Regions from separate parts of the Paenibacillus sp. sgz302115 genome, predicted to be linked through region 3. Evidence: riboswitches for the same ligand, from Rfam matches in the RefSeq annotation. Region 3 holds a riboswitch; each other region holds the start of a gene.

Region 1 (5,032 bases), on a different contig from region 3:
CCCCGTTCTGCACAATGTTCTCCACCCGGAACGTTACATCGCCACCATATGATTTACGAACGACCAAGTCTCCTAAATTCATTTCACACCACCTCTACCCCATCGTATGGGCAAAGGTCCCGGTTGGTTCTTAATCGGCGCCTATTTGATTCCTGCAGCAAGCAGCACGGCACTTAACCGGGCATACTCGGCAATACTCAGCGTTTCCCCGCGGCGGGTCGGCTCGATACCGGCTTCAGCTAGCAGAGACTCCAGACGCTCCCTTCCTTCTCCCGGAAAAAAGCGGGCCTTGAGGTTGTTGGCAATCGTCTTGCGGCGCTGGGTGAAGGAAGCCTGGACCACCTCGAAGAAATGCTTCTCATCGGCCACTTCAACCGGCGGACGTTCTCTCACCTTCAGACGGATCACGGCAGACTCCACGTTAGGCTGCGGAATGAATACCGTGCGCGGCACAATACAGACCAGTTCAGGCTCGCTATAATACTGTACGGCGATGCTTAAGCTGCCGTAATCTTTACCGCCCGGTGAAGCCGCCATGCGCTCGGCAACCTCCTTCTGGATCATCACTACGATGTTGTCGAGCGGCAGCTTCTCTTCCAGCAGCTTCATGAGTATGGGGGTCGTCACATAATAAGGCAGATTCGCAACCACGCTGACTCTCTCCACACCGGTAAAATCTTCAGCAAACAGCTCCTGCAAATTCACCTTCAGCACATCATCGTTGCGGATCTTCACATGCGGATAGGAAGCAAGTACATCCCGCAGAATCGGAATCAAGCGCTGGTCAATCTCCACTGCCGTTACGGCACCGGCTGCAGCCGCCAGCCTTTCGGTCAACGCGCCGATCCCCGGTCCAATTTCCAGTGCCCCTGCGGCCTGATCGAGACCGGCCGCGTCCACAATTTTGTCGAGTATATTCTGGTCAATCAGAAAATTCTGGCCTAGGCTTTTCTTGAACGAAAATCCGTAACGCTGAATAATTTCCTTAGTCCGTGCCGGAGATGAAATATTGTTGTTGCCACTCATGAGGTAATGCCTCCCTGATCAATTTGCGCGACAGCGTTATTGAATTCCTCCCGCGTAATACCAAACATCGCCAGCCTCTTATATAACTGCTTGCCGTTGCAGTATCCGATGCCGAGCAGGTTGCCCAGCGCCATTCTCCGCTCTGCGGCCTGGGCATGCACCATCATCCCGGCAGCCATCAGGTCATCCAGCCCAATCAAGGCCGGAGCGCCTTCGAAGGAGGTGTGGACATGCTGGAGCGCGTAACGGATCGCCTCCGGGGAGGCATTTTCAACCCCGATGTCGCCTTTACGGGTAGCGTCCTTCTCGGGGATGAACGCATGCTTGCAGCCCGGAACCTTCGAAGAGACAATTTTGCGGATGCGTTCACCGGCATGATCGGGGTCTGTAAGAATAATAACCCCCCTGCGTTCCATCGCTAGCTGAATCTTGGCGATCACCTTGCGGTCGACAGCCGAACCGCCTGTCTCAATCGTATCCGCATCTACCGCACGCTTCACGGCAACCGTATCGCTTTTGCCTTCCACAACAATTAATTCCTTGATCATATTTCCTTACTCCTTCATCGTCTGGAACGCAAAAAGAAGAGGATCGCTCCCCTTCTTTTTGGCTAAAGAATGTATAAGTGATGAGCGGCAGCTCTTTGATCCATTCCAAAAGTGCTACCATCACTATATCTTATAAACCGCTAATTTGCAAAAGACTTAGGCCGCCTAATTCAGCTCCGGCTTCACAGGCCCAATGACATAGATCGTCCGGGATTTGCGGCCAAAGTTACGGGCATGGCTCAGTGAATCGTAATAGACATCCACCTTGTTGCCTTTGATGGCACCGCCGGTATCCTCTGCACGGCGAAACCCTAATCCCTCAATGTACACCCACCAGCCGATAGGTATTACACTCGGGTCAACAGCAATGGTCCGACCTTCCGTTACGCGTGTGCCGGAGGCGGTACGTGTACCAATACCAGGCTCTTCAGAAGAATAAGCCGTCATGGATACATTTTTGATCACTCTTTTGTATTCGAAATCTACGCCTGCCTTAGTGATGACGTTATTGCTGTTTGCGCTAACTTTGGATGATTTGGAGGTAGTTGCTGGTTTGGAAGTTACTGTAGCTACTGCAGGCTTGGGAAGGGCTTTGATACCAATGGCAATAATTTTGTCTTTGGTTACCGTCTGTACTTCCTTGCCAACCATACGCATTGAAGCCAGCTTACCGTCTCGATAGATCTTCTCGATATGCTGAACCATTACGCCTGGTTTACCCGCTTGCGCCACTCTTACGGTTCCCTTGGTCAGGGAGGGGTCTGCTGTCTTGATTACCCGGAAAGGCAAACTTGCTGTCCGCTGCACAACTTGTTTGTTGATACGGACAATTTTGACTTTCATGTCAGCAGTAACTGCGGTTTCAAGCGAAGGATAAATCTTGTCATAGCTCTCCAGGCTGATGCCCAGTTTGCCAATGGCCTGACCGATGGTGTCTTCGGTCGTATACAATGTCTTAGTTGCTCCGTCTGCGGTAAGGCTAAACGCCTGCGCACGGTTAATCACGACACGGTCGCCGTCTTTTATTTCATCACTAAGGCCAATGGATAAAGCATCATGCGGCTGCAGCGAAATTTGTTCCTTTGCCAGCACATCGCTGAGCAGCGCTTCCCGCGTCTCAAGCTTCTGTACTTTTCCGTCTATGACTAACGTTATTTCTTTAATGCTTTGACCGTGTACGTACAGCAGAATTATCAGCGCGATAATAATTGACACCACACCTGCAAGCGAAAGTACGCGAGGATTCACTTGCTTCAACCGTAATGCGAAAGACCTGCTGGATGATTGCGAATCATGGGATACTTCTGGTTGGAATACGCCCATTCTCTCCATCCTCCTTACATAGCCCCGTCGTCCAAGTTGTATATCTTAAGATGACTGTATCATTTCTGACGAAACTAGGTTTGAGATTACCACAGGATACGCCCGCATTGCTTTAGCGTTTCCTGCTCATGGATCGCCTGCTCGGCATAGCTGCTCCAGGTACCTGTTATATAACAGTATGCCGGGATCATTCGCATTATTCATAACAAAAAAAGCCCAAAAGAGTTCATAGAGGACTCTTTCGTGGCTCTCCGGGTGTCAGAATACGCGGGAATGCTTTTGCACGAGGTTTCCTCTCTTACTTGCGCTTACGGGGTTAGCTGTCGGGTTCGGGCATAAGAGAGACGCCCTATCTTAGGTCACCCGCTCACGGCGGTTGCCCTCAAATTCACCCCAAAGACCCGTGAAGAAATCGAATACTGTCTGCGGCATTTCTGTGTTGTACCCTATGTACGGACATGCGGCAGAGCAATATTGGTTCCCCCGTTCTCCATACGGAGACTCAGCGAGACGATCCATGAAATAGTGACTGTCACAGTAACAACAGCTCACTGCACTGAAAAGATGATATCCTGTTTTGATGCATGTTGTAAAGCGCGATTCAAGCACGTTTAAGCAAAAAAATCATTAAAATATTGTAATAATCAGTTGATTTTGTGTTAAAAAAGTTTAATATATCGGATATACTTCTTTTTTCACCCGATTTTCTCTCGATTTCAGACTATCCCAAATCGTTCCAGCGCGTTCGCATACGTAATTTCCGCCAATTCTTGTAAATCAATCCCTTTTATTTCCGCCGCTGCTTGGGCCACCAGCTTCACATGAGCGCTCTCATTTCGCTTGCCCCGGAAGGGGTGAGGCGTCAAATATGGCGAGTCGGTTTCGATCAAAAGCCGGTCCATCGGAGTCTGGGCAAGCACCTCTTTAGGTACCCTTGCATTCTTGAAAGTAACAGGTCCGCCAAATGACAGGTGAAAGCCTAGATCGAGACACATTTTGGCTGTTTCCCAGCTCCCGGAAAACGAATGCATCACACCGCCAACTTCATTCGCTTTCTCTTCCCGCAAAATCCGCACCACATCCTCATGCGCATCGCGGTTATGAATACAGATTGGCATCTTCAGCTCCCGGGCAAGTCCAATTTGTTTGCGGAACACCTCATGCTGAACCTCCTTCGGGGAGGTGTCCCAGTAATAATCCAGTCCGATTTCCCCAATGGCCACCACCTTCTTATGGCTGCAAAGTGAGGCGATCCAGTCGAGATCACCATCCTTCATGTCAATAGCATCCACAGGATGCCAGCCGACGGCTGCATAAATATAATCATAAGTCTCGGCCAATTTCATCGTTGTCGGAATCGTTTCCCGGTTGAACCCGATGTTAATCATCTTGCTGACCCCAGCCTCTACCGCCCTGGCGATAACCTCTTCACGGTCCTCGTCGAATTGTGGAGCATCGAGATGGGTGTGAGTGTCGAATAGCTGCATTTCTTCTCATCCTTTCGTTTGTGATTTCTATGATGAATTCCATAAATTTTCGTATTATTTGTCAAAAATTTTAACGATGGACAGAGGTAGCCGTGGGAGAGCTTTCTGCAGCTTGTCCTGCGGGAAATACAGGTGATGCCTGCCGCGGTGTATCCCGCTGATCGAGCGGACAATATCCGAAACTTCGGAAATTTCCCTCAGCTTGTCATGCCGGTCAAGGAGCAGAATTTGCTTGCTGTCAAAGCCCTCGCCCGGACGGAAAACATCATAGGGGAGATCTGTCGGAAAATCAATTTCCAGGTCGTAATCGGCATCCAGTCCAGCCTCTGTAAAGCTGCGGCGAATTTCGCCAATCGTCTCTGAATCGAGATTTTCCATCTCTACATATTTATACAGTCTACGATGAATAAACCGGTTGCACAAGTCGCTTAACGTTTTGTCCTCTTCCAGCGTCCACTGCATAAAGGCTGTCTGGACCAGAGCCTCATCCAAGAGCAGGTACTGCTCCACGCTCACCTCACCACGGAACAAATCACTCAAGGGCTCAATCATGAAGCGGAAAGAATAGCCTTCCCGGAATAGCTCTTTGGCTCTGCGGAAAATCTGCCGCAAAATGATCTCCGAGCTGCGCGTAACCGGATGAAAATA
Region 2 (5,032 bases), on a different contig from region 3:
GGGCCGACACTCGCCGGATACGTCCTGGAGCACTACAGTTGGCAGGCGATGTTCTATGGCATGCTTCCGATCACAGTCCTTGTAATCATCAGCGGATTCATCTTCCTGAAGAATGTAACCGAACGCTCCCGGCCCAAAATTGATGTAATCAGCGTAATCCTGTCTACCATCGGCTTCGGCGCTTTGCTGTATGGCTTCAGCCGGGCTGGTGTGGACGGATGGTCCAGCGCGGAAGTGCTCTGGCCGCTTGGCGCAGGCGTTGTTATGCTGGCCTTGTTTACCTGGAAACAATTGGTTTCACAAAATCCGCTCCTCGACCTGCGGGCCTTCAAGTACAACATGTTCTCCTTGACGACTGTCATCAATGTCGCCGTTACGATTGTTATGTACGCGGATATGATCCTGCTTCCCCTGTACCTGCAGAACGCCCGCGGCTATTCGGCGATGGAATCCGGCTTGCTGCTGCTGCCCGGCTCATTCGTTATGGGCTTTCTGATGCCGATTACCGGCAAGCTGTTCGACAAGTTCGGAGCCAAATGGCTGTCCATCCTTGGTCTGCTGATTATGATCGCAACAACCTTCAGCTTCACCAACCTGACGGATTCAACCGGTTATCTCTATCTCGTTCTTATGTCCACCGGCCGCCGGATCGGGATGGCTATGATCCTCATGCCGGTACAGACCGCAGGCCTGAACCAGTTGCCGGCCAAGCTGAACGCCCACGGCACAGCCATCTCCAATACCGTTAAGCAAGTGGCCGGCGCGGTAGGCACCTCACTGCTGGTAACCGTTATGACGAACCGTACCACCGCCCATATGACGAGCCTTGCAGCCGCCAATACTGCGGGCAGCGCAACGAAGGAGCATCTGATCATGGAGGCTTCCATCCAGGGTATCAATGATGCCTATCTCGTCATCATCGGCATCAGCATTGCCGGACTGCTGCTCTCCCTGTTCATCCAAAACACCCGGCAGGATAACAGCGGGAAGCAGCCCGAAACGCAGACCGCAGCAAAGGTAAGAAAGATCAAGGCCAAAGAAGCCTAAAAAAATTCAAAACACCCGGATAGCAGCTACAGTTCCCATAGCTTGCGTGCCTTCACCGCCGGGTTATCGCCATGCCGGGCGCACCACAAAAAACTCCAACCGCAGCCTTGGGCTATGGTTGGAGTTTTAGGTCTTTTCGAAAAAACTATACTACCAGGGCCAGGGATTTCCGTCAAGATCGAGATAAGCCGGCTCCTCGCCTATGTATTTCTTGTGCTCCTGCACAATATTCATAATTTTGCGGGCGGACTCTTCCGGAGGTATCGGGGCTCCCTCATCCTTCTCGCCGCTCATATAGGACTGCAGCCAGCCGGGATGAAAGACCATGACTTGGCCGCCCATCACCCGCAGATGGTTGTGCATGAGGGAGGATTGCATATTAAGCGCTGCTTTGGACATGCAATATCCGTACATATTAATCCGCCGATTACGGCTGATGCTGCCGGCTTCGGAGGATATATTCACAATTAGTTTTTGCTTGCCCTGCAGCAGCAGGCCCATTAAGGCGTTGCTGACCCGTAAAGCGCCGAGCGTATTTACATTATATAAATGGGCCATTGAGGCGTCATCCATATCAACGAGTATCGTGGCATCATCCGCGCTTTGAATAATACCGGCATTGTTGATAATCAGATCCACATGCCCGGTGCTGCCGGCAATGCTGCGTGCCGCGCTTTTCACACTTTCGCTGCTGCCGATATCAAGCGGGATCAGCTTCAGGCGCTCCGGGTATTGTTCTTTCAGCGCTGCAAGCTCTCCGGGCTCCGCCATATATTTACCGGCAAAAACCGTATATTTATTCTCAAGGAGCCAGCGTACAAGGAAGAATCCGAGTCCACGGTCAGCACCGGTAACACATGCAATTCTTATCATGAAATGGACACTCCCTCTCCTGAGGTATAAGTAACAAGCACTGCCCGCATTCCCTTCACCTTAGCATGGCGCCTATATTTTTACAATGTCCTGTACAGGACTGTATTTTCCCGGACAAGACTGCTTAAGCTCCCTTTTGATTTAATTTTGAACTATGTTACAATCAGGGATATCATACTCAGGAAGGTGATCCCGATGTCCATTCAACAAATCCATACCCTGGATGAACTGCATCAATACGTGGAACAGCCCGGCAAGAAGCTGCTCTTCAAACATAGCACTACCTGCCCGATCAGCGCCAAAGCAAATGAGGAATTTCAAGCCTACGTCCAGGACTCTGGCACTCCGGCAGCCGTGGTTCATGTGATTGAGGACCGTCCGGTCTCGAACCAGATTGCTGAGGATTTTGGCATCAAGCATGAATCTCCGCAAATTTTCCTGCTGGAAGACAGCGAAGTCCGCTGGAATACCTCCCACTGGAAAATCACCCAGGGCGCCATCAAGGAAGCTGTGAACCAATGAGCGAATCCGTTATCGTTTACTCCACTGCGAACTGCAGTGATTGCAACCAGGTGAAGCAACTGCTGACGGAACAGGGCGTTCCTTTTGAGGTTAGAGATGTTATGACGAGTACAGCCTATCAGGAGGAAGTAGAGCAGCTTGGTTTCATGGGCGTTCCTGTTACTGTATCGGGAGAACATGCCGTCAAAGGCTTCAACCTCCCAAAGCTTAAAGTGCTGATCGAAGCAGCCGCGAAATAAGGCGATAGAGCCCACCCTGGGCCAGCAGTGCCGGCAGAATTTTATACAAATTTTAGAAAAAGGTATCCAGGAACAGCTATCTGTGCCTGAATACCTTTTTTTAGGCTCTAACTGTACTTGGTACAACTAAAACTTCATTTTTTTGCGTTTCAACCGCTGTAATTGCAGTCTGTACACTTAAATCGGCACCAATTCTGTAAATGAAGAGTTTCCCCTATTTTTAACTGCACAGAATACATTTATCTTCTAAAACACGGATTTGAGCACCGCTTTAACTGCAGCAAGTACACTTATCTATTCCACGGTCACATATCCTTATCACGTTCAATCACTATAGCGCTGATTTTTCTCGTCTAAGAACCCATATGCAAGTACCCGGCAAACTTTGTCGATCCATTTTTACACAAAGAATCAATGATTTCTAACCCCCCTTTCCCCTAAAAATGAAAAACAGCGTGCGAGCGAGATAACGGGCCGATAAACGTCAACATATATGCTTTTAGCCAATTAATTTCACCCAATCCCCGCAATTCAATGAAAGCTTGCCGCTGCCCTCCCTTTTCCTTTTTTACAAAGACCTGCCCGAAGTAGTATGATTCGTTTTGAAAGTAATTCATGAAAAGTTACATAAACGCTGAATTCCTGCCAAGCAGGAAACGGGGGAACCACCAGGCGAAAAGCCTACTTGGGGTGAATCCTAAGGAGACTGCACAAATGCGGTCTCACAGGGTAGGGCGACTCTCACCGTCCGAATCCGACAGCTAACCTCGTAAGCGTAAAGAGAGAGATCCTGATCCGCCACGCTTTTGCGCCAGGCTTATTTAAGCCTGTACCGGAGCCGCAGCAGAGGTCCTCCTCTGCTGCGGTTTTTTGTTGTACCCGCATAAGCTGATTTGGAGGATACAATGGTTTGAGACTTAAGGAATTTCGAGGAGGAAAGCTGAAATGGAGCAGCGCAGGCTGTCACGTATTGAGGTGTTTGTATTCAATGCTCCTTGGCCTGCCTTTTGCGGCCCGGAATCGTCCGGGAACTCCCGCTTCGGCATTCTGAGGCTTACCTGCAAGGCAGGCTGCAGCCTGGCCCAAGGCATATTATGCGCAGATGATACGGAATTTGACTTGATGAAATGGAGCAGCTACCTGCGCACCATCCGGCATTGCCGGCTTGATGAAGCCATCGAGATCGTCCGCCGCCTGAGCCCGGAATGGGAACAGACACAGCGGGAGATGGTACAGACAGCCCTGCTCGATTTAAAAGCAAAGCTGCAGGGAAAAGTGCTGTCTGCCCATATCCAGACAGACTCGCGGCTTCATACAGCTGCCGCAGGCAACGGCTCAAGTGCGGGGCGGATATATTATAAGCCTTCGGGAAGCCTGCTGTACCAGCGAAGCTGGCCAGAGCTGGACACGGCGGAGCTTATTGACAAATCCATCGCTTATTACTCGATATTATAGATTTTATATTCAGAGAGGACCGTGAGATTATGCCTGACCCCTTATCGCATCAGCCGGCTGCCGTAGCCGGATACACGAAGTATGTTCAGAAATACAACAGGAGTGTCTATGCACTCAGCAGCCTGCTGCTCGGGCAAGGACCCGAGGCGGAGGAGGCTGTAGTGAAGACCTTCGCGGCGCTCTATGAGTCTTACCTGCAAAAGCGTTTAGACCCGCTTGCCTTCTCCCATGACGCTTTCCGTGAATGCATTCAGCAATGCTCCCGGCTTGCACAAGCCCACAAGCCCTGCTATGCAAATGTGTTGTCCTGGGAAAACCGGCTTGTTCAAGCGCTACGCTACGGCCTTAAGCTCACCCTGCCCGAAATCAGCGCCATTCTCCAGCGGAGTGTGCCTGCCCTTAAGGCACAGCTCAGACAGGTGCGCGAGCAAATGGCAGCACAGGAGGGCTTGCTGCCGAAATCCAGCTTAACCGCCGGGTGAGGAGCGTAAGCATATGAACTAATTAGCCACCTGTGCCTTAACAACGGTATTTCTGCCGTTGTTTCTGAACAAGTCGGCCATCTGCGTCTTAACAACGGTATTTCCTGCCGTTGTTCCTGAACAAACCAGCCATCTGCACTTCAACAGCAGCATTTCTGCCGTTGTTAAGGCACACATTCATCTTTTCAAGGTTACATCAACAGACGAAAATCATAGTTTCCTTAACAGCAGGCAAAGAGCTGCGGCAGAATGCCGCAGCTCTCTCTATTTCGTCTCAGCGCTTGCCCTTACCGCCCTTAGTAAATCTCAGGAAGGCCATGCAGCAGCCCAATAATCCGACACCCAGCAGTAACGTCTGCAGCGCACCAAGCCAGGTTGAGCCTTCCGGCCGGATCAGGCTGCTGATAATAATCA
Region 3 (5,032 bases):
GGACAGCATTCTGTCCGCCTACGCGCGCAAATACCGTTTTCATCATCCTACCACCGCCGATTTTCAGAAAGTTGTGGAAAAGGTGACCAAAAAATCATGGCAAGCCTACTTCGATCAATACATCTACAGCGGCGGTGCGCCTGACTTTGCCGTAGATAACATCACAATTGCCATGAAAAAAACAGGGACAGAACCCCCCCGCTATGAATCATCGGTGGAAGTCAGCAACAAAGGAAGCCGTTATGGGGAGGTTCCAATAAAGTTCATGTTCTCGGACGGGTACACCGTTCAAAAATATTGGAGTGGTGAAGAGAAGAACACTACAATTCAGCTATCCTACAAAGCACCGCTTATCTCGGCAGAGATTGATCCGGCGCACTCCATTCTGCTTGAGAGCAAGCATCTTAATAACTTTAGACTGTCGGAGCTGCGGCCAGCTACACTCTCACGTTGGACGCTTAGCATAACTAACCTGCTTGAAAACCTGCTCGGAACTCTTGTCTGGTGAGGTGAAGGATTGTGAAGAGAGCGATAACCCGCGGCTGGCACAGCATGAAAGAGCAATTTTATATTCTGATTCTGTTATTTATCTACCGGCTGTTCTGGAGCTATTTCATGTACAAGTTCATCAAAGACGCTGTCATCTCGGTGCTGCTGCGTTATCCCGATCAATATGCTGGCGGCAGCGCAATAGGCAGACTCCTGTATTATATCGAGGGACAGCTTGCTCTAGGCAACGATCCTGATGTGCAGCGCTGGCTGTGGATGCTTCTCCTACTTAGCGCAGTGCGGCTGCTGGTCTCCCCCTTTATCCGGGCGGGACTGCTGCATGAGCTGCATCAGGAGCGCAAAGGCGAACGTGGAATGTTCTTTTTTCCGGGTATGAGACGGTATGGGCTTCCGGTCCTGCTGTTCAGCATAGCGGAATGGGCGCTTTCGTTCCTTCCTCTGTACTGGCTGCTCCCCAAAATGTACAGTCTCCTGCTAAATGGCATCCTTGATTATAAAATGCTGCTCAAGCTCGTTCCCTATATTCTGGTCTGGCTATTATATCTTTTCTTTATCCGCAAGCTGCTGCTGTACATGCAGTTCGGCTATACCGCCGGAACAGGCATATTCTCCTCCCTGCTGGTTTGCCTGAAAGTGCTGCTGCCATCCGTGGGCATATCCGTTCTGATGGGGGTCGGCGGGCTGGCGGTGCTGCTCATTTGCGGATTGTCAGCGATATTCAGCCCTGGACTGCCCGCATTTCTCCTTAAGCAGCTCTCCCCCCTTCCAACCACTCTGTTCAAAATGTGGGGGACAGCCGCGCAATATCACCTCTGGTGCAGTAAAACATTTCCACAATAATTACACTGCCAGATCGGCATAATAACAAGAGTCACTGCTTCTCTAGGGGGAGCGTGACTCTTTTCTTGTGTACCTGCGCATGCGACAAATCTTACCTATTTGCAAAACAGCAGACCCTCTGGTACAATGATGCCTGTACCACTAGTAACAATTTTGTAATCTTTGCAGAACTGTTTGTCACATCTGATTTACGCTTCGCAGCATTTAAGATTGTCGATTTGTCACTGTTCGGTGCATAATACGCCAAATTCCCTGCACCGGGAAGTGGGGGAACCATTTTTTGGGTGAATTGATCTCGCTTTAGAGGGGTCATAGGGGAACCTTCTACCGAATCCTTAAGCTAACCTCGCCGGCCTTGGAAGGAGTACATCTTTTGAAAAGTCACAATTTTAAGAAAAAATGCACCGCAGCAGCATTAGGGCTGGTAATGGTATTCACGCTGGGAGCTGGCAGCGCTTTCGCGGATTCCAAAATGGACAATGTGATCACAAAAACACTGGGAACTACATATAAAACCGGGGGCACCAGCACTGCCGGCTTCGATTGTTCCGGATTCACCTCTTATGTGTTCAAAAGCGTAGGTCTTACCTTGCCTCGCACATCGAAAGCGCAATTTAAGGTCGGAACTGCCGTATCACGCAACAATTTGCGTTCGGGCGATCTGGTATTCTTTAACACTTTGGGCAGTGGGATTTCCCATGTCGGGATTTATGTTGGCAACGGAAAATTCGCACAATCCTCCAGTTCACGCGGAGTGACCATAACTTCGATGAGTCAAGCCTACTGGGCCAACCGCTATGTTGGCGCCAAACGCGTGATGAGTACAACAGCTTATCAGGCTGTCGCTTACGATTAATTATCCCCGCTGACAATGACAACCTCTAACAACTAAATGTAGCTTATACAAACCCGGAAGCTGATTATTGCCGTAATCAACCTTCCGGGTTTTTCCTTTTTGCTCTACATGTCAATAAGCCTATCGTAAATCTGACCTGGCATGTTATTGTAAGCCCTTTATAATAAATTAAACTCACAAAAATCGCAAAAAATATGCAAGAATATGTTTTTAGTGATTGCCAAGTGCTTCCGTCTTTGCTACAATTATCGCAGTGAGTTGATAGTAACATTTTTGTAATTATTCAAAGCAGTTTTACAAAAGTTTTGTCATGTATAGATCCGTAAGCTAATCCTAATCAACAGTCGTGCCGAGTTCCCTAATCATTAGGGGAACGGGGGAACCGATTTTGGGTGAATTGACCTCCTATTCACAGAGGGGTCATAGGGGACCTTCAACCGAACCCTTAAGCTAACCTCGTAGGCATTTGGAAGGGGTATTTACTTTTGAAGAAGAAGCTAGCAGCAGCACTACTGAGCTTTTCCATTGTTCTTACTATCGGAGCAGGAAGCGCTTTCGCGGATTCCAAAATGGATCAGGTTATCGACAAAGCCATCGGAACCAAGTATGTATCCGGCGGTATCTCGACAAACGGTTTTGATTGCTCCGGATTTACAATGTACGTTTTCGATAAGATCGGCATCAACCTTCCTCACCAATCAGGCTCCCAATATCAGATGGGCACAGCCGTTTCCCGTGACAGTATCAGACCGGGAGATCTTGTATTCTTCAATACAAGCGGAAGAGGTGTATCCCACGTCGGCATTTATGTCGGTGACGGCAAATTCGCACATGCATCGTCCAAACGCGGTGTAACTGTTAGTTCACTGAATGACAGCTACTACGTTAACCGCTACGTTGGCGCCAAACGGATTATGAGCACAGATGCTTATCAGTCTGTAGCCTCCGATTCCCAAGACAATGACGATGTACAATAAAATGTCATAAGGCAAGCTCTTCTCCAGGATTTTATCGAAATCTTGGAGGAGGGCTTGTTTTTTTGTCTACATTAAATACTTACCCCTTCAATATATTAACTCCCCCTTAAAGTTTGTGCATCGGAAAGAGACTGTATTGTATATAATTAGATAAATAAGGTTTTGTTGTCTTGAAAGGAGGTCGGTGGCCTTATGATGAGTTCCCCGGTAACTTTTCACGTTGTGCCTATGGAAGTCACGCATGCCGCAGAAATCTGCGAATGGAATTACAAGCCCCCGTACAACATCTACGGATGGATGCCCTGGGAGCAAATGCAGGCTTTGGAAATTGAATTCGGTGATCCGCGGCTGCGAAGCGAACAATACGTCTCCGTAGTAAACGGGCAAGGCTCCCTTTGCGGATTCGCACAGCTATTCCCGATGGAAGGTGTAGTGCGGCTGGGGATTGGCATGCGTCCCGAGCTGTGTGGTCAAGGTATGGGACATCTGTTCACAGCTGCTGTCGTTGAGGCAGCCCTGGCACGTTATCCAGAGCGCGAGATTGACCTTGAGGTGCTGACCTGGAACCAGCGGGCCATCCGTGCTTACCAGAAAAGCGGGTTCACTATAACCGACACCTATGAACGCCGGACCCCAACTGGCGACAAGCCATTTTACTGCATGGTCTATGGTAAATAAAACGTTCATTTTTTTGACACAAAGCTATGATAACGCTTTACCTTCTTGTATAATGTAGGAAGCAGCTTACATGGAGGGGACGGATGCAGATGCAGAAATGGATCATGAGCGGTTTGTTTTTTGCCGCCTGCGCCTTTGCGGTAGTCTTAATATTTACCTTACCCGGCAAAGCTGAGGTCGCTGAGGAGAATAAGCCGACGATGCCGGCGGTCGAGCTGAATGCGGCCAGTGCGGAGTCAACGGTTAAGCTCAATTGCATCACCTGCCACGGCGATCAGCTTCAGGGCGGTGTAGGACCGAGTCTCCAGCAGGAAGGCGGCAAGCATGATGCAGAGGGAATCTTCGGTATCGTGACCAAGGGACGCGGGCAAATGCCCTCCTTCAAAGAAAAGCTGAAACCCGAGGAGATCGCGAACGTTGCCATGTGGCTTGCCGAGAAGAAATAGCTCGTGCACTACAAACACAAAATGCCCAGCAAGGATGCAGCAGCTCCTATGCGTGGGCATTTTTTATATAATAATTTAGAGTAATCTTCGCTATCCCTTGGATTAAGTATGCTAACGGGTTTTCTCAAAGGCTTCATTAAATTCATGAGCTTCACGAATATCAAGCGCTGTAATTCCGCATTCCTCATCTGCAGCCAGCCGCAGCGTGACGGTCTTGTAATCAATTGTAATATGCGGATGGTGTTCGAAGGCTTCCGATATGGCCGCTACCTCATCTACGAATGCAATGCCCTTCATATATTCGCTGAACACGTATTTGCGCACCATCTTATTCTTCTCCAGCTTCCAGCCCTCCAGCTTGCCTACCTGCTCCCGCAGCTCTTCCTCCGTAAATTGCAATGTTCTTCCTCCCTTACTTAATTTGCATTAAACAAAACATCCCTCAGCTTATAAAGTCCAAGGGATGCGCCAGGATGAAGGCTTTTTTTCGGTTTAATGTATTCAAAAATCCCGGCAAATAGTACTCGGCTCCATCAATTTTACCACGATGCGAAGGCTGCGGGCAAACCGCCCTCAGGCTGCAGCCTGCCTCCTAGACCAGAAGGACCGAAGCCAGATCCTCTTCTCCAAGCAGAATGTTAATCCGGTGCGTATCCTTATCGTAGATCACAACGCCGCTGCCAACCTCTATAACCGGCTCATTGCCCAGAGCATAGAACAGGTCC
Region 4 (5,032 bases), on a different contig from region 3:
AGATATTCTCCACATTCATAGTCATTGTACTGCCTTTGCCCAATTCCATTTTCTAGAAATTACCGGGGGGGATACCGAATGGTTCTTCACTCCAAAAAATTAAAAACCCTTGATATATCATCGGCATTTCCGACATATCAAGGGCTTAGTATTACTGCTCTTTATCCCGGCCGAGTAGCCCGCTGAGCGCCTCTGTCACGTTCATACCGGTAAGCGTCTGGGTCAATTCAGGAACCTGGGCCATGATTTTGGCAATATCGCCGGTAATTTTGTTCACGCCGGATGAAGCTCCATCCTGGGAAATCACTGTAATCTTATCGACCTTGGCCAGCGGGGAAGCGATTTTGTCAGCCAGCTCTGGCAGAATTTTCAGGAATTCCACTGTAAGCGCTGCTTGCGTGAACTGTTTGTACGCTTCGGCTTTCTTCTCCAGAGCCCCCGCTTCCGCCGCTCCAGCCAGTTGAACAATTTCCGCGTTAGCTTTCCCCTTCGCCAGCTCTGCTTCCGCCGTTGCCAGCCCGCGTTTGGTCGTTGTGGCTGCCTCTGCTTCCGCCTCAAGAATTTGCCGCTGCTTGGCTGCTTCCGCTCTCATAACCGTAGCCTGGTTCTCCGCCTGGGCAGGCTTGATCACCGTTGCCTCCAGTTCCTTCTGTCTCAGCTCAACTTCGATTTCCCGGACGGTCCGGTTAGCTTCCGCTTCCATCTGCGTGATCTTGACCTGTTCGGTAACCAGCGACTGCCTGATTTTATTCTGCTGCAATTCGTACGCAAGATCCGCCTGCGCTTTCTTCACTTCCGTCTCCAGCTTAAAGTCCGCCTGCTTAATGTTCAGTTCCTTCTCGAACTGGGATTCCTTAGCGCGAGCGGCGGTTTCCGCTTCTATGGTGGCCTGATGCGCATCGGCTTTGGCAATGGAGGATTCTTTCGCTGCCTCAGCCTGCTTAATCTGAATGTCGCGTTCTGCTTCCGCCTTGGCAATGCTGGCATCGCGGCGGATACGCTCAATTTCCGGAACCCCCATATTGTCGATATACCCTTTATCGTCGGTAATTTTCTTAATGGTGAAGCTGACCACCTCAAGCCCCATCTTGTCGAGGTCCTCCGAGCAGGTCTCCCGCATCTTGCTGTTGATTTCGTCGGGTGTCTTTAGTATGGATTCCACCGTTAATTGCCCGATTAAGCCGCGCAAATGGCCTTCCACCGAATGCAGGATAATGGTCTCGCGGTCTTCTTCCGGCCGGTCGATAAACTGCTCGCTGGCAGTCAGAATAGCGGTAGGATCACTTTTGATCTTAATCTGGGCCACCGCCTCCAAGCTGAGCTTGATGCCTTGCCGGGAAAACATCGCCTGCGCCGGGATGACATCAAAGCTCATCAGCATCATGGAGATGGTCTTATTGTTCTGGAAGCCGGGGATGACAAAGGTCCCGCCGCCCTGCACCACTCTTTTTCCGCCGAGACCATACACAATCATCGCTTGATTGGGCGGAACCTTTTTATAAGCGTTCACGATACTGAACAAAGCCAGCAGGATAACAACAACAATTGCCGCAATTAAATAAAGAATAGCCATTCGCTTCGACACTCCCCGTTATTTATAATTGTTCGATTTCCCTCTCGAAGAGGGTTACTGTCGCCATTCCTTTATCCACCTTCAAAATAATCACCCTGTCGCCCTTTGCGAGCTGCTGGCCGGCTTCTGCCCGCACTCCAATGGAGCGCATCGTTCCGTGCAGCACATATTTCATTTCCCTAACCGCTCCATCTTCTGCAGAAATACTGATATACCCAAGTTGCCCGACCAGCTCATAATCCATTTCATTCATGCTGCTGTCATACCGGGTCATTAACCGGGCCAGCACCGCATACATCAGACAGCCCAGCAGTAAGGCAACCACAGTGCAGATCAGCACCACTGCAAGCATATTCATTCCGCTGAACCGGGAAAGCACATAACCAGTGCCGCCCCAGACCGTAACAAACACCATCAGCGGGAGTATGGGTACAAAGCCTGGACCTCCAGCATCGCCGCCTCCCACATGCAGATGACCTGCCAGGCCATGTCCATGAAATCCGCCGCTGAGAAGGAGCAATAGCCCTACCCAGAAGCACACGATAAATACAGTAACGATAATCTCCCCCTTTCAGGTATTTTAGCAAGTGATTAAATGCTCTAATTCTCGTTGTTATAAGATCATGCACAGCAAAAAGACCACAGAAGCGGCAGGGCTCTCCGTGGTCGGTTAATCGATCATGGCGCTCATCCTCTCTCTTCGAGGCTTACGGGGTTAGCTGACGGATTCGGGCAGCGAGATTGCCCTACCTTGCAAGAAGCGGCTTTTCAGCACGCAGCAAGGATTCACCCCAGGTGAGCAGCAGCGATCTAAACAAAAGCCGCATTCACCATTGGTTCCCCCGTTCCCACTACCCGGAATTCAGCCATTTGAGAACAGTTTTATTACATTCAGTTGTTGATTGAATCTTACGCCTGTGGCCGGTTAATGTAAAACGTTGCGGATGTCAAAAGAAGCCAAAGATTGCCGCCCCTTCACGAATGAAGGCGCATTCTTTGGCTTCGCTCTTAAACGGCCGATGATTTGCTCATTTTTGCTCCGTTTCTCGCAAGCAGTCCCATTCGCCCAAAGCAAATGCTGTAAATACCATAAACCTTAATATCAACAAGAAAAGGACTCTCTACCAATATAGGTAGGGGAGCCCTTCTCTGCTTCATTGCTAAACTTCGCGCCTTATTTTAAGTTATCCATAAAACTATGCCGCTTAAATCTTGTATGCCTTCATCGCTTTTCTGATCTCTTTGATGCTTGGGCGCTTGCCGTACATCAGGACACCGGTACGGTAGATCTTGGCAGCGAGCCAGCCCATAATGAAGGTGGTCACAAGCAGGATCACAAGCGAAACGGCAATTTCCCAGAAAGCGACTTCCCCTACACCAATACGCAGCAGCATACTGAGCGGTGAAGTGAAAGGAATATAGCTGGCTACCTTGATAAGCATGGTATCCGGGGCCGAAATGCTGAACATCGGAATATAAAAGCTGACAAGACCCAGCATCAGAACCGGCATCAACGCCTGGCCCAGATCCTCCGTACGGCTGACAATGGAGCCTACGGCTGCATACATGAGCGCATACAGGAAGTATCCAAGAATATAGAGAATAAGACCATATACCAGGATTCCAACATTTAGCTGACCCAGATCCAAATCAAAGTCGGACAATATGCTGGCATTATGCGGAAGCATCAGATTGGCGGCGACACTGGCGGAAATAATTGCAATCTGCAGCAAGCCGACCAGGAAGATACCGATGACCTTGCCGAACATTTGTGTAAGCGGCGAAGCGCTGGTAATCAAAATTTCCATAATACGCGAGCTTTTCTCCGAAGTCACCTCGGCTGAGATCATATTACCGGTCATCATAATCGACATAAAGAACAGGAACAACAGAGCATACACGATGACATAGTTAATGATAGGTTTGGACTTCTCAGGTGCGTTTGCCCCTGCTGTTCCGTCCGTGGTGATCTGCTGTGTACCGATGGATACCGGGGCGAACATGGCAGCTACCTGCTCCTGGGTCAGCTTGTCACCGACGATCAGCTTAGTGTTGACCTGCTGCAGCGCGTTCTGGAGATAGGTTTGCACGTCTCCATTCAGCTCTCCGTCTTTACTGTGATAGGTTACAGGAGGCACGCCATCCCCGGCCTGTGCGGCAAAAGTAAGGTAGCCTTCAATGGTTCCGTCATCCAGCCCCTTCTTCAGAGCAGCGTCATCCGCTGATGCATACGGCGTAAGCGTCACCTTGTCTGCTGCTTTATCCGCATTCGCAGGCGCAGGAGGCGTAAAGGCCACCAGGAGATCGGCAACACGGTTGCCCTGCTCAGCTATTACACCAATCTGTGTAGTCTTGGCAGCGCCATCGTCGCCCTTGAATACTTTGATCATATACGGAATGTTCATACCGATGCTGATCAGCAGCACGAGAATCAGCGTCGTTACCGTAAACGACTTGGTTCTCACTTTATTTTTGAAGGTAAAGCCGATAATTGTTCCCATCTTATTCATTAGATTCACCCACCGCTCTGATAAAGATTTGGTTCAAGGTTGGTTCCTTGATTTCGAAATGCTCCACTTCTCCCGCCGATATGGCATGCTGCAGAATGCGCTGCGCCGCACCAATCTCGCTGATCGAAAGGACATAACCGCGTTCCTGCCGTTGTACTGCGCTTACCCCTGGAATGCCTTCCAGTCCGCTGACTTCACCCACTGTCCGCAGTATAACCTCCTCGCGGGGGTAGCCCTTCTTGATCTCACGGATATCGCCCTGAACAACCGTATTGGAACGGTCGAGAATGGTAATATTGCGGCACAGCTCCTCCACGTGCTCCATCCGGTGAGTGGAGAACAGAATGCTGGTGCCCTGATCGCGCAGTTCCTTTACTGTATCCTTGAGCAGCTCTACATTGACAGGGTCCAAACCGCTGAAAGCTTCGTCGAGCACCAGAATTTGCGGTTTATGGACAACAGCAGCGATAAAGCCCATTTTCTGCTGATTGCCCTTGGAGAGCTCTTCGATTCTCTTATTGTAGTATTCCGGGACGTCGAAGCGGTCCAGCCAGTAGCGCAGGCTCTTATCCGCATCGCTTGCCGACATGCCGCGCAGCCGGGCCAGATAAATGATCTGGTCGCTGACCTTGACCTTCGGATACAGCCCCCGTTCCTCCGGGAGATATCCCATCAGATGCTGCAGCTCATTGCTGTATGCTTTGCTGTTGTAGAGTATCTTCCCTTCGTCAGGATAGATCAGGCCAAGCACCATGCGCATGGTTGTTGTTTTGCCGGCGCCGTTGGCACCGAGCAGTCCATAAATCTCACCTTGCTCCACCTTCAGGCTGATTCCATTTACTGCGGTTTTGTCACCATACTGCTTCACTACGTGTTCCAGCTTCAAAGCTTCCATTCTCTTAATCTCCTCTCTCCTGGTCAATCAGAACGGGGCGATGCCCCTGTGTCC

What was found. A riboswitch is a leader RNA that binds a small molecule or an ion and turns the genes downstream of it on or off. The one in region 3 is predicted to bind cyclic di-AMP.
Region 1: another riboswitch for cyclic di-AMP. It lies ahead of AC0LWN_RS29200 (resuscitation-promoting factor); the one in region 3 lies ahead of AC0LWN_RS31140 (C40 family peptidase).
Region 2: another riboswitch for cyclic di-AMP. It lies ahead of AC0LWN_RS32060 (hypothetical protein); the one in region 3 lies ahead of AC0LWN_RS31140 (C40 family peptidase).
Region 4: another riboswitch for cyclic di-AMP. It lies ahead of AC0LWN_RS30515 (NfeD family membrane protein); the one in region 3 lies ahead of AC0LWN_RS31140 (C40 family peptidase).

Annotation. Positions count from the first base shown of each region.
Region 1 is NZ_JBVYOK010000028.1:11,444-16,475, reverse strand. It holds gene yabG (sporulation peptidase YabG) at 1-82, opposite strand, end outside; gene rsmA (16S rRNA (adenine(1518)-N(6)/adenine(1519)-N(6))-dimethyltransferase RsmA) at 142-1,026, opposite strand; gene rnmV (ribonuclease M5) at 1,023-1,574, opposite strand; gene AC0LWN_RS29200 (resuscitation-promoting factor) at 1,740-2,897, opposite strand; cyclic di-AMP (ydaO/yuaA leader) riboswitch at 3,188-3,415, opposite strand; gene AC0LWN_RS29195 (TatD family hydrolase) at 3,614-4,384, opposite strand; gene AC0LWN_RS29190 (HD domain-containing protein) at 4,439-5,032, opposite strand, start outside.
Region 2 is NZ_JBVYOK010000041.1:557-5,588, reverse strand. It holds gene AC0LWN_RS32080 (DHA2 family efflux MFS transporter permease subunit) at 1-1,047, shown strand, start outside; gene AC0LWN_RS32075 (SDR family NAD(P)-dependent oxidoreductase) at 1,198-1,920, opposite strand; gene ytxJ (bacillithiol system redox-active protein YtxJ) at 2,116-2,442, shown strand; gene AC0LWN_RS32065 (glutaredoxin family protein) at 2,439-2,681, shown strand; cyclic di-AMP (ydaO/yuaA leader) riboswitch at 3,304-3,471, shown strand; gene AC0LWN_RS32060 (hypothetical protein) at 3,627-4,136, shown strand; gene AC0LWN_RS32055 (hypothetical protein) at 4,166-4,618, shown strand; gene AC0LWN_RS32050 (hypothetical protein) at 4,893-5,032, opposite strand, start outside.
Region 3 is NZ_JBVYOK010000035.1:29,745-34,776, forward strand. It holds gene AC0LWN_RS31125 (M1 family metallopeptidase) at 1-508, shown strand, start outside; gene AC0LWN_RS31130 (hypothetical protein) at 520-1,350, shown strand; cyclic di-AMP (ydaO/yuaA leader) riboswitch at 1,582-1,720, shown strand; gene AC0LWN_RS31135 (C40 family peptidase) at 1,778-2,206, shown strand; cyclic di-AMP (ydaO/yuaA leader) riboswitch at 2,544-2,686, shown strand; gene AC0LWN_RS31140 (C40 family peptidase) at 2,692-3,183, shown strand; gene AC0LWN_RS31145 (GNAT family N-acetyltransferase) at 3,376-3,861, shown strand; gene AC0LWN_RS31150 (c-type cytochrome) at 3,951-4,307, shown strand; gene AC0LWN_RS31155 (4a-hydroxytetrahydrobiopterin dehydratase) at 4,419-4,706, opposite strand; gene AC0LWN_RS31160 (hypothetical protein) at 4,900-5,032, opposite strand, start outside.
Region 4 is NZ_JBVYOK010000032.1:51,479-56,510, reverse strand. It holds gene AC0LWN_RS30520 (flotillin family protein) at 152-1,573, opposite strand; gene AC0LWN_RS30515 (NfeD family membrane protein) at 1,596-2,132, opposite strand; cyclic di-AMP (ydaO/yuaA leader) riboswitch at 2,263-2,451, opposite strand; gene AC0LWN_RS30510 (ABC transporter permease) at 2,779-4,083, opposite strand; gene AC0LWN_RS30505 (ABC transporter ATP-binding protein) at 4,076-4,978, opposite strand; gene AC0LWN_RS30500 (ABC transporter ATP-binding protein) at 4,983-5,032, opposite strand, start outside.